2 regions of the Kribbella sp. NBC_00889 genome follow, and region 1 is predicted to be linked to the other one. Evidence: predicted binding sites of a transcription regulator. Region 1 holds the regulator's gene; the other holds the start of a gene.
The links. Region 1 encodes HrcA, which represses chaperone genes, less so after heat shock. Its sites were predicted from a motif close to TTGGCACTCGNNNNNNNCGAGTGCCAA; they were not measured.

Region 1 (6,323 bases):
GGACCGCCTTGGCCACCGCCAGGTACGTCTTGCCGGTACCGGCCGGGCCGATGCCGAACACGATGGTGTTCTTGTCGATGGCGTCGACGTACCGCTTCTGGTTCAGCGTTTTGGGCCGGATGGTGCGGCCGCGGCTGGACAGGATGTTCTGGGTCAGCACATCGGCCGGGCTCTCGGCCGTGGCGGACTTGATCATCGCGATGCTGCGCTCGACCGAGTCGGCGGTCAGCCCGTGCCCGGTCCGCACGACCGCGATCAGCTCGTCGATCAGCCGCTCGGCCAGGGCCAGCTCGGCCGGCTCGCCGTTGAGCGTGATCTCGTTGCCGCGGACCATGATGTCGGCGGCGAACTCCTTCTCGACGATGCGGAGGAACTCGTCCCGGGCTCCGAGCAGGGCCACCATGTCGATGCTGTTCGGCACGACGATCTTGTGCGACGCCTGTGCGCTGGTGGCGGTGCTCGATCGGGACAGCTCATCGCGTCCACGGCCGTTCGCGCGCGCCTCCGGTTCGATACTGCGTGGCCTGGACAGGCTCTTCCTCCTGATGCCGATGATCACTGACTGACTAACCCATGCTAGCCGCCTCCACTGACACCCTCACTTGTAATTCCCCGGAACACGCCCGAACCGCCCGAAACGAGGCCTGGCTGTTGTCAACCGGGGTGTGTTGTCAACCTGCAAGGGGGTCTCCGCGTCATCGTGTCGTGGCGCAACCAGCCGTGGTGTACGAAGAGTGCGTGACACATGAGTCCTCGTGGGATGCCGACGAGGCGTTGACGGCTGTCTACACGGCGCACTACACGTCGCTGGTCCGGCTCGGCGCCCTGCTGCTGCGCGACACCGGTACGGCGGAGGAGATCGTGCAGGACGCGTTCGTCGCGATGCACGGCCGCTGGCACCGGCTGCGCGACCCCCACAAGGCTCTCGCGTACCTGCGCACCGCGGTGGTGAACCGCTGCCGCTCCCGCCAGCGCCACCTGGTGGTCGTCGACAAGCACACACCACGCTCGCTGCCGGACGCGCCGAGCGCCGAGCAGGCCGCGCTGCGGACAGCCGAGACCGACCAGGTGATCGAAGCGATGCGCACCCTGCCGGAGAAGCAACGCACCGTGATGGTGCTGCGGTACTACGGTGACCTCTCCGAAGCGGAGATCGCCGACACGATGGGCATCAGCCGGGGATCGGTGAAGAGCCACGCCGCGCGGGCGACGAAGTCGCTGCGCCAGCTCCTGGAGCAGAACGTATGAACGAACAGCCCAACGACTCGTTCGACGAGCTGATGCGGCGGTCCCTGCACGAGGAGGCCGACCGGGTCGAGCCGACCGACTCGCTACCCGAGATCCAGGCCCGCGCCCGGGCCCAGCGCCGTACGACGTCCCGGCGCCCGTGGGTGCTGACCGCCGGCGCTGCAATCGTCGGCACGGCAGCGGTGATCGGCGCCTTCACTGTCCTCGACAACAACATGAACACCGCAGGTGACAGCGGCCTCGCAGCCGGCCCCAGTACGTCGACCAGCGCCTCCGCATTGCCGTCGTCGACCACCCCACAGTCCAGCACCTCGCCGAGCCAGCCGCCGCCAGAGCCGCCGACGGCGCAGGCGACCTCGGTGCCGAAGGACCGCCGCGGTACGCCGGAGCCGATGGTGAAGGGCACCCTCGTCCCGGTCTACTGGCTCGGCGACAAGACCGCGGTCCGTCCCACTCCGGGAGCAACGACCAAGGCCACCCCGAGGGTCCGGCTCTACCGCACGTGGGCGAAGGTGAGTGGCCGGCCCGCCGTCGAGGCGGTCCGGATCATGACGTCCAAGCAGCCCGGCGACCCTGACTACTACTCCGTGTGGCGGGGCGCCGAGATCAACACCGTCACCAGGTCCGACGGCACGGTCACCGTCGACTTCAAGCGGCTCCCGACGACGAAGCTCGACCCCGAGACCGCGGACGTGGCCGCCCAGCAGCTGATCTACACGGTGCAAGGCGCCCTCGACGACAGCAGCCAGCAGGTCCAGATCACCCAGGACGGCCAGGTCGGCGCCCGGCTGTTCGGCCAGGTCGACACCAGTACGCCGCTCAGTCGCGCCCAGGCCGCCAACGTCCAGGCGCTGGTCTGGATCACCTCCCCGGCCCAGGACCAGTTGACCAAGTCGATGGTCACCGTCGAAGGCACGGCCGCGGCGTACGAGGCGACGGTGAACTACGAGGCCACGAACCTGAAGACCCGCGAGGTACGGAAGGGCTACACGAACACCAAGGAGGGCCAGAAGTTCACGCCCTTCGCCTTCAACCTCAAGCTCACCCCCGGCCCCTGGCAGATCGAGGCCTTCCTCATCTCCCCCGCCGACGGCTCCACCACCGACATCGACTCCAAAACCATCGAGGTCCGCTAGCAGGTTGTTCGCTCGCTATCCGGTTCTTTGACGCCAGCGATGAAACAACCCGCCATCGGCCGGGTCAGTTGCTAGGTCCAGCGGGAGTGGGAGAGGAGGGCGGCGGCTGCGGCTACGCCGGCGGTTGAGGTGCGGAGGACCGTGTCGCCGAGGCGGATGGGCTCGGCGGCGAAGGTGGCCAGCTCGGCTGGGGCGATGCCGCCTTCCGGGCCTATGACGATGACGATGTCGCCGTCGGTCGGGAGCTCGAGCGAGGCGAGCGGCGTCTTGGCTTCCTCGTGCAGTACGACGGGGAGTGCCGCGGCGGAAAGTAGTCGCGCGACCTCCGGCGTACTCGCGATGGGCTCCACAGTGGCGAACCAGGAGCGGCGGGACTGTTTGCTCGCCTCGAACGCCCAGGCCTGCCACTTCGCGTACGTCTTCGCGGACCGCTCGGGGTTGTTGCGGAACTGACTCCGCTCCGCGTTCCACGGGACGATCACATCGACCCCGACCTCGGTCAGCATCTCCACCGCCAGCTCGGCCCGCTCGCCCTTCGGCAACGCCTGCACCACCACCAACCGAGGCGAAGCCGCCGGCTCGTGCCCACGCTGCTGCACCGCCACGGTCACCCCGGCCTTGGACGCAGCCGTCACCGGGCCTTCGGCCCACGAACCACGACCGTCGGTCAACCGAATGCGCTCACCAGGGCCGATCCGCCGAACCACCGCCGCATGCCGGCCCTCTGCGCCGTCCAGCGTCAGTTCGTCGCCCACGAGTTCCGGCGCGAAGAAAACGGCAATGCCCACCAGCCCATCACCTTCCCGCGAGGCCGGCGGAGCCGGCCGAGCCTGTTTCAGTGGGCGCCGAAGGCGTCGCGGAGGCGACCGAAGACGCCCTTGTGGGCGGCTTGGACCTGACCCTGGGGACGCTCCTCGCCACGAGCCTCGGCCAACTGGCGGAGCAGGTCGACCTGGGAGTCGTCCAGCCTGGTCGGGGTCTCGACGATCACCTGGACGATCAGGTCACCACGACCCGCGTGCCGCAGGCGCGGGACACCACGAGCCGTCAGCGTCATCGCCGTCCCGGACTGCGTGCCGGGCCGGATCTCCAGTGGGGTGGTCTCGCCCTCCAGCGTGGGCAGGTCGATCGTGGTGCCGAGCGCGGCCGCCGTCATCGGCAGCGTCACCGTGCAGTGCAGGTCGTCGCCGTTGCGGGTGAAGATGTCGTGCGGCTCGACCTCGATCTCGACGTACAGGTCGCCGGCCGGGCCGCCGCCGGGGCCGACCTCGCCCTGGCCGGACAGCTGCACCCGGGTGCCGCTGTCGACGCCACCGGGGATCTTGACCGTGACGGTGCGGCGGGACCGGACCCGGCCGTCGCCGGCGCACTCGACGCACGGGTTCGGGATCGTCGTACCGAAGCCGCGGCAGTTCGGGCACGGCCGCATGGTGCGGACCTCGCCGAGGAACGACCGCTGGGTGTGGGTGACCTCGCCGCGACCGTGGCAGATCTCGCAGGTGACCGGCTCGGAGCCCGCCGCCGCTCCCGAACCCGAACAGGTCGGGCACAGTACGGCGGTGTCGACCTTCAGCTCCCGGGTGGTGCCGAACGCGGCCTCGGCCAGGTCGATCCGCAGCGGGATCAGCGCGTCCTGGCCGCGCCGGGTCCGCGGCCGAGGCCCGCGGGTGGCCCCGCCGGTCTGGCCGAAGAAGGCGTCCATGATGTCGGTGAACGTGAAGGCCTGGCCGAAGCCCGCGCCGCCCGGGCCGGCGCCCGCGGTCGCGAACGGGTCACCGCCGAGATCGTGCAACTGCCGCTTCTGCGGGTCGCTCAGCACCTGGAAGGCGCGGCCGATCTCCTGGAACTTGTGGTGGGCGTCCTCGGAGTCGTTCACGTCCGGGTGGTACTGGCGTGCCAGCTTGCGGTACGCCTTCTTGATCTCGTCCGGCGTCGCGTCGCGGCTGACGCCCAGGACGGCGTAGTAATCGGTGCTCATACTCCAGACCAGGGGTTGGGTTCAGTCATTTAGGAGTCCGCCAATATCTGGCTGACGTAGCGCGCGACGGCCCTCACGGCGCCCATCGTGCTCGGATAGTCCATGTGGGTCGGGCCGACGATGCCGAGCGTGGCCAGCGCCTCCGACTTTGACCCGTAGCCGGTCGCGACCACCGAGGTGGTGGCCAGTTCCTCGAACGGGTTCTCGTGCCCGATGCGGACCGTCAGGGTCTGCGGGTTGGTGGCCTCACCGAGGAGCTTGAGCAGAATGACGTGCTCCTCCAGTGCCTCCAGCACCGGCTTCACGTTCCGCTCGAAGTCGTCGCCGTACCGCGTCAGGTTGGCGGCGCCGCCGACCGCGATCCTCTGCTCGCCGACCTCGTCGGTGAACGTCTCCAGCAGCGTCGTCACGATCGCCGCGACCAGTGGCCGGTCCGCCGGGGCGAACAGGTCGGTCACCGCGGCCAGGGACGTGGTGGCCTCAGTCAGCCGCTGCCCGGATAGTGCGGTGTTCAGCCGCGAGCGCAGGTCGGCGATCAGTTGCTCGTCGACGTCGTTCGTCTGCTCGACGATCCGCTGCTCGACGCGGCCGGTGCTGGTGATCAGCACCAGCAGCAGCCGGCGCGGGGTCATCGTGACGACCTCGATGTGCCGGACGCTGGAACGGTTGAGGGACGGGTACTGCACGATCGCCACCTGGCGGGTGATCTGGGCCAGCAGCCGGACAGTACGGCGTACGACGTCGTCCAGGTCGACCGCGCCGGCCAGGAACGAGGTGATCGCCTTCTTCTCCGCCGGAGACAGCGTCTTGACCGTGCTCAGCTTGTCCACGAACAGCCGGTAGCCCGCGTCGGTGGGGATCCGGCCGGCGCTGGTGTGCGGCTGGGTGATGTACCCCTCCTCCTCCAGCGCAGCCATGTCGTTACGCACGGTTGCCGGCGACACCCCGAGGTTGTGCCGGTCCACCAGCGTCTTCGAGCCGACCGGCTCATGGGTCGCCACGTAGTCCTCGACGATGGCGCGGAGAACATCCAGCTTGCGATCGTCCAGCACGCGCACCACCTCCCTCGCCTCGACGTACGACTCAGTGACCCTTGGCACTCAGTTGAAACGAGTGCCAGTCTACCGAGCCGTAGTAGCTCGCACCGACGTGTGACGGCGTGGGACGGGTCTCAGGCGAGCTCGGGGGACGCTCCCAACGGTACGGCGGCGGGCCGGGTGACTGTGCTCGCGACATCCACGGGCTGGTCCTGGGCAGCCGCTTCGAGCAAGGACTCGAGTACGTCGAGCACGTGGTAGGCCAGTGCACCGTCGGCCCGGTGCGGCTGACCTGTGCGGACCGCCCGGGCCATGTCCGCGACCCCGACGCCCCGGCCGGCTCCGGCGTACCCACCGGCGACCGGGACCTCGGTCCAGTCGCGGTTGGCCGCGGTAGCGATCTCGACCTTGCCATCGAACCCGTTCGGGTCGGGTACGGACAGGCTGCCCTCGGTCCCGTGCACCTCGATCCGCGGCAACCGCGCGGCCCAGATGTCGAACGACATCAGCACCGTGGTCAGCGCACCCGACTCGTGCTCCAGTACGCCGGTCACGTGCGTCGGCACCTGGACCGGGAAGGTCTCGCCGGCTCGCGGACCGGTGTGAATCTTCCGCTCCTGCTTCGACTGACCGGCCCGCGCGGTCACGCGTCGTACCGGACCCAGCAAGGTCACCAGGCTCGTCACGTAGTACGGACCCATGTCGAGGACCGGACCGCCGCCGGGCTGGTAGTAGAACTCCGGCGCCGGGTGCCACAGCTCGTGCCCGGGCGTGAAAAACGATGCCGTGGCAGCCGTCGGTACGCCGATGTCGCCGCGGTCAATGACAGCCCGGGCAGTCTGGGTACCAGTGCCGAGCACAGTGTCCGGCGCGCAGCCGACGCGGAGGTTGTTCGCGGCGGCGTACTTGAGCAGCGGCTCCGCC
Region 2 (6,323 bases), 4.1 Mb from region 1:
GAGGGCGCTGACGTCGAAGAGCCGCCGGTCGAGTTTGCCGGCGGCCATCAGGTCCAGCGCCGAGGCCGGCTCGACGTACACGTCGCCGTCCTGGAGATAGATGTGGGTGCCGGCGTTGGAGCTGCCGGGCGTGGTGGTGACGACGGTGGCTTGCTGCTTACCGTCTGCCAGGGTGTCGAGCCGTACGACGTCACCGGTCACGAGTGTGACCAGGTCAGTCCTGGTGACCGCGGCTGACTGTTCGTGCGCGGCGGTTGGCGCGGTCGCGGCGCTGCCGGTTGCTGTCACTGGTGCGAGGGCCAGCGATCCGGCGAGGGCGACGGCGGGAAGTAGTCGTGGGAGCACGCTTTGGAACGTAAGGAGCCCGGAGGGATACCGGCAATCGATCCGGCTGGCGAGAACTCGTCATGACGGGAGTCGGTCGCCGATGCAGGGCGGCAGGGTGACGGTGGTTGTGGTCACCCTGCCGCGCTGGGTCCGGGGGTGGCTGCGCCGGGGTACGGCGCAGGGGTGGTCACGCCGCCGGGGGCTTGCTGTTGTTGTCGTCGTAGATGCGGGAGGCGATGTCGGCCTCGGGGGAGTTGGGCTGGTTCACGGACTGCTGGACGTTCTGCCAGACCGCCTTGCCGTCGGCCTCGGGGATCACGATCCACGCGACCGCGTAGCCGAGCAGCGCGGTGCCGCCGGTGATCAGGGTCAGGCCGACGATGGCGAGGCGGACCAGGGTCACGTCGATGTTGAAGTACTCCGCGAGCCCGCCGGAGACACCCGACAGCATCCGCTGGGACTTGGACCGGCGGAGGACCTTGCCGGAGAGGTTCTGGAACGGTGCGTTGGAGTTCGTCATGGCTCTACTCTCCCGCCCGGAGGCGGTCCGCCACATCAGGATCGGTACCGACCCGACCCCTGGCCTGACCCCGGTGTCCCTGACCCGGCGGCCCTTACCACTTTCGGCCCGGATCAGCGGACCTTCGGACTGTCGGTGGCCGCATTTACCGTCGGGGGATGGACGCGCAGACGGTGCTGAAGGTGATGCAGGGGTTGCCGGGGGCGGAGGAGCATGAGGGCTGGGCCGGCCAGCCGGCCTTCAAGGTCCGCAAGAAGGGTTTCGCCTACATGTCCGAGGACGAGAGCAGGCTGATGCTCAAGGCGCTCCGCGAGGAGCAACAGGCGCTGGTCGCGGAGAACCCAGAGGTCTACTCACCTTCCTGGGAGGGCGGCCGGTTCGCCTGGCTGGAGATCGACCTGGCCGCCGCTGACGACGACGAGGTGCAGGAGTTGATCACCGAGGCCTGGCGCCTGACCGCACCGAAGTTCCTGGTCGCCCAACTCGAGTCCAAGGTCTAGTCGACTCGAGTCCAGGGTCTAGTCGAGGAGCTTGCGGACCAGGACCCACTGCGGGCTGGTGCGGCTGACCTCGGTGAAGCCGGCGTCCAGGAAGACGGACAGCGGGCCGCGGTAGAGATCCGCTGACGGAGTGCGGCCGGCCAGTGTGGTGTCGACCGCGCAGCCCTCCACGGACGGAGCGGCGTACTCGCGGGCCATGGCGACGGCGCCGGCCGCCAGTTCACCCGCAACGCCCTTCCGGCGCTTCCCGACCGGTACGACGAAGCAGGTGATCACCCACGAGTCGGGGTGATCCGTCCGCCAGTGGGGTGAGGCCAGGACCCGTGGGTACGACGTACGTGGGGCGACCGCGCACCAGCCGATCGGCGTATCGCCGTCGTACGCAAGGACGCCGGGTGGTCGCTCACCGTGACATACCTGGGAGCGCAAGCCCTGGCGGTTCTCGTCCGGGGTGGCGTCGGACCAGGCACGGCCGCGGAGGCGGAAATACTGGCACAGGCAGCGCGACGGATCGCCGCGCTCACCCATCACCGTTGCCACGTCCCGCCACGAGTCCGGACCCGCCGGTCGCACCTCCACCATGCGCTTACGGTAGCGAGGGGCTGGCTTGCACTCGTTTGGGGCGAGTGCTAATACTTGGTTAGCACTCCATGGGTGAGAGTGATAATGCTCGTGCTCGTGGAGTGGGACAGAAGACGGCCTCGATGAGGTGCTGGGACTGTGGCGGGACGTGACCGCCACGCTGCCGGTGCCGTCCGTCGCGGGCATCCGGCCGGCTGAACCACCAAGACTCGACGCGGGAGGACTCGCGGAGAATGCCCAAGCTGATTTCTTTCAACGAAGAGGCGCGCCGCGGCCTCGAGCGGGGTATGAACACCCTCGCCGATGCCGTCAAGGTGACGCTTGGCCCGAAGGGCCGCAACGTCGTCCTGGAGAAGAAGTGGGGCGCCCCCACGATCACCAACGACGGTGTCTCCATCGCCAAGGAGATCGAGCTCGAGGACCCGTACGAGAAGATCGGGGCCGAGCTCGTCAAGGAAGTTGCCAAGAAGACCGACGACGTCGCGGGTGACGGCACTACCACCGCCACCGTGCTGGCTCAGGCTCTCGTCCGCGAGGGACTGCGCAACGTCGCCGCCGGCGCCAACCCGATGGGCCTGAAGAAGGGCATCGAGAAGGCGACCGAGGCGGTCAGCGAGCAGCTGCTCAAGCTGGCCAAGGACGTCGAGACCCGCGAGCAGATCGCGTCGACCGCGTCCATCTCGGCCGCTGACAACCAGGTCGGCCAGATCATCGCCGAGGCGATGGACAAGGTCGGCAAGGAAGGCGTCATCACCGTCGAGGAGAGCAACACCTTCGGCCTCGAGCTCGAGCTCACCGAGGGTATGCGCTTCGACAAGGGCTACATCTCGCCGTACTTCGTGACTGACACGGAGCGGATGGAAGCGGTCCTGGACGACCCGTACATCCTGATCGTCAACAGCAAGATCTCGAGCATCAAGGACCTGGTCCCGGTGCTGGAGAAGGTCATGCAGACCGGCAAGGCCCTGGCCATCATCGCCGAGGACATCGAGGGCGAGGCGCTGGCCACCCTGGTCGTCAACAAGATCAAGGGCACCTTCAAGGCCGTCGCCGTCAAGGCGCCGGGCTTCGGTGACCGCCGCAAGGCCATGCTGGTCGACATCGCCGTCCTCACCGGCGGCGAGGTCATCTCGGAGGAGGTCGGCCTCAAGCTGGATTCCGTCGACCTGGAGCTGCTCGGCCAGGCCCGCAAGATCGTCGTCACCAAGGACGAGACGACCATCGTCGAGGGCGAGGGTGACGCCGACCAGATCTCCGGCCGGGTGAACCAGATCCGCGCCGAGATCGAGAAGTCGGACTCCGACTACGACCGCGAGAAGCTGCAGGAGCGGCTGGCCAAGCTGGCCGGTGGCGTCGCGGTGATCAAGGTCGGCGCGGCCACCGAGGTCGAGCTGAAGGAGCGCAAGCACCGCATCGAGGACGCCGTTCGCAACGCGAAGGCGGCCGTCGAGGAGGGCATCGTCGCCGGTGGCGGCGTGGCTCTGCTGCAGGCGTCCGTGGCGGCGTTCGAGAAGCTGGAGCTCGAGGGTGACGAGGCGACCGGAGCGCAGATCGTGCGCCACGCCGTCGAGGCGCCGCTGAAGCAGATCGCGATCAACGCCGGCCTCGAGGGCGGCGTTGTGGTGGAGAAGGTCCGCAACCTCCCGACCGGACACGGCCTGAACGCCGCGACCGGCGAGTACGTCGACCTGATCGCGACCGGCATCATCGACCCGGCCAAGGTGACTCGCTCGGCGCTGCAGAACGCGGCGTCGATCGCGGCCCTGTTCCTCACCACCGAGGCCGTCATCGCCGACAAGCCGGAGAAGGCCTCGGCCGCTCCGGGTGGCGCGCCCGACATGGGCGGCATGGACTTCTGAGCTAGGAAGTCCGACGGCATATAAGCAGGACAAAAGCGGTCCCGGGTCCCCACCCGGGACCGCTTTCCGTTGTCGGTGGGGAGTTGTGTGTCAGGTGCCGGTGATCAGGTGGGTGGCGAGGACGGGGGAGAAGGTGCCGAGGGGGACGGTCGGGGTGAGTCCGCAGGGCCCGTCGGAGGTTCCGGGTGTGGTGAGCCAGAGCAGCAGGTCGGCGGGTGTGCCGGTTGTGGGGGCGGACTGGTTCGGTGCGGCGCCAACCTGCGACGGGGCGCCCAGCTTTCGGCCGGTGGGGTTGCACCAGGTGCCGTTGGAGCCGTTGCCGTTGCGGCTGGTGTCGATGACGAACTCACCGGCGCCGCCAAGCGCCGCCTTGATAGCGGTGCCCCTCGCCGCGGATTCCTCGGTCGTGTAGTAGTTCGACGTGTTCAGCGCGAAGCCGCGGATCTTGCCGATGTCGACCAGCCGCAGCCGCCGTGCCATCTCCTTGGTCTCGAGCGTGGTCGCCGTACCGGCGTCCATGTAGGCCCAGGTGTTCGGGTTCTTCGTCGCGAACTGGTTGGCGGCGTACTTGAGCAGCGCGGTCCGCGCCGGCCGGTCCTTCGCCGGCAGACAGTCGAGCCGTGCCAGCGCGTCAGGCTCGATCACCACGATCGCCGGCCGGGCACCGATCCCGTCGGAGAACTGGCTGATCCAGGTCCGGTACGCCGATGGCGACTCGGCCCCACCACTCCAGTGACCACCGCAGTCGCGGCCCGGGATGTTGCCCGCGACAAGCACTGGCAGCATGTCCAGCTTGTCGGCGGCTGCGGTGTACGCCGTCACGGCCTGCTTGAGGTCACCACTCGTACGACCGAACCACCGCGCACCCGCCTGGTCCGCGATGTTGGTCTTGATCTCGGTCGCACCCGGGTGCCGCCGTACGTAGCGGGCCGCGCTGGAATCCGGATCGACGTAGAAACCGGTGGTCAGCTTCAGTGGGTTGTCGGTCGCAACGGCCAGCCCGGGTGCGGGCCGGCCGCCGGCGACCAGTCCGACGGCGAGCACGCCGATCACGACCGTGCGCAGGGTCGACATCGTTGATGAGTCCTTCCGTCAAGGGCGGGATGGTTACTCAATGTGTCGACGACACTACCGTCGGAGGTGGGACTAGCTCTCTTCGTCGACCTCGCAGAACGACGCGTAGTGGTCGGCGGTGTAGTAGACATGCGCGGGGTCGGTGGTCGCGCCGCCGCCGATCAGCCGGCGCGCGCCGCGGTCGGGCGATCCAGGCGTCTTGACGGTGTACTCGTGGTAGTAGCCGGTCGACTCGTCCGGCAGGATGCCCTCCCGGTTCTGGAACACGGTGCCGTCCTGGGAGTACGGGAACGGCCCACCGGAGTAGATGAGTTCGAGCGTGTCGGAGGCCTGCGAAGGCAACGAGCTGAGCGCACAGTCCGCAATGGCGGCGACGGACTGCGCAGGGACGGTCTGGGAGTGCGTCGGTACGGCGTACGCCGTGGAGCCGAGGGTGGTCGCGGTGACGAGGGTGAGGGCGGCGATGAGGGTTCTCATGCCCGGACGCTTCCCTGCTCAGGCGACCGCGGTACATCCCAACTGTGAATAACAGTTGGACTATGACCCCGTACAGGCTCTAGTGTCTGGCCCGGCGAGAGTACATTCCGGAGCGGAAGGAGCGACCGATGAGCACACTGACTTGTTTCCCGGCGCGACCGATCCGCTCGCACAGCTCGCACTGAGCGGAAGCGCGCCTCCTGCTGGAGGATCTGTGACCATCCGCACCATCGTCGAGGCCGACCTCGACACCATCCGCACTCTGATCGAGCAGAAGTCCGTCAACACCGTGACGGCCGAGCGCTACGGCGAGTACGTTGCCGAGGGCATGTATCGCGACGACTGGACCTGGGTCGCCGAGGAGAACGGCGAGATCCAGGCGCTCGCCATCTGGTGGGGCGCGCCCGACGAGGACCACCCGTTCAGCATCGACGGCCTGTACTACGCCGGCGACGGCGACCCGGTGCCGGTCTGGACGGCGCTGATCGAGCAAGCTATCAAGGCGCGGCCGGCCGACGCCGAGCCGCCGGAGTACCACTTCTTCCTGGACAGCGACTGGCAGGACCAGCCCGACGTCGTCGCCGCGCTCGAGCCCCGCTCGCGTGCGGTCGCCGCGCTCGGGCTGACCCAGATCACCGACCGGCTGCGGTACGAGTGGAAGCCGGAGTACGGACTGCCTGAGCGGTCCACCCGAGTGCGGTTCGAACCGGCCGATGACGAGGCGTTCGTCCAGGTGTTCGCCCGCGTCAGTGAGGGCAGCCTGGACGCCGCGACTGCGCGGGAGATCGCCCGGCTCGGGGTCGAGGGCGCGGCCCGCGACGACCTCGCCGTGTACAAGTCGATGCCGGGTGACCGGAGTTGGTGGCGGCTCGCGTACGACCCCGACGGCAAGCTGATCGGGTTCGCGATCCCGTCGGCCAATGCCGGCGGCCCGGTCGTCGGCTACCTGGGTGTGGTGCCCGAGCACCGCGGGCACGGGTACAT

Region 2: groL (chaperonin GroEL) is a predicted target of HrcA. The motif match lies at 1,954-1,980, and genes of this name have one in related genera.

Annotation. Positions count from the first base shown of each region.
Region 1 covers NZ_CP108783.1:4,756,441-4,762,763, forward strand. Annotated here, with positions in the region: gene OG817_RS22995 (PhoH family protein) at 1-403, opposite strand, end outside; gene OG817_RS23000 (SigE family RNA polymerase sigma factor) at 739-1,248, shown strand; gene OG817_RS23005 (Gmad2 immunoglobulin-like domain-containing protein) at 1,245-2,384, shown strand; gene OG817_RS23010 (16S rRNA (uracil(1498)-N(3))-methyltransferase) at 2,456-3,172, opposite strand; gene dnaJ (molecular chaperone DnaJ) at 3,220-4,362, opposite strand; gene hrcA (heat-inducible transcriptional repressor HrcA) at 4,392-5,414, opposite strand; gene OG817_RS23025 (Gfo/Idh/MocA family protein) at 5,534-6,323, opposite strand, start outside.
Region 2 covers NZ_CP108783.1:8,876,831-8,883,153, forward strand. Annotated here, with positions in the region: gene OG817_RS43800 (S8 family serine peptidase) at 1-345, opposite strand, end outside; gene OG817_RS43805 (PspC domain-containing protein) at 515-847, opposite strand; gene OG817_RS43810 (MmcQ/YjbR family DNA-binding protein) at 1,006-1,347, shown strand; gene OG817_RS43815 (GNAT family N-acetyltransferase) at 1,366-1,929, opposite strand; gene groL (chaperonin GroEL) at 2,163-3,788, shown strand; gene OG817_RS43825 (glycoside hydrolase family 6 protein) at 3,879-4,862, opposite strand; gene OG817_RS43830 (ribonuclease domain-containing protein) at 4,935-5,339, opposite strand; gene OG817_RS43835 (GNAT family N-acetyltransferase) at 5,554-6,323, shown strand, end outside.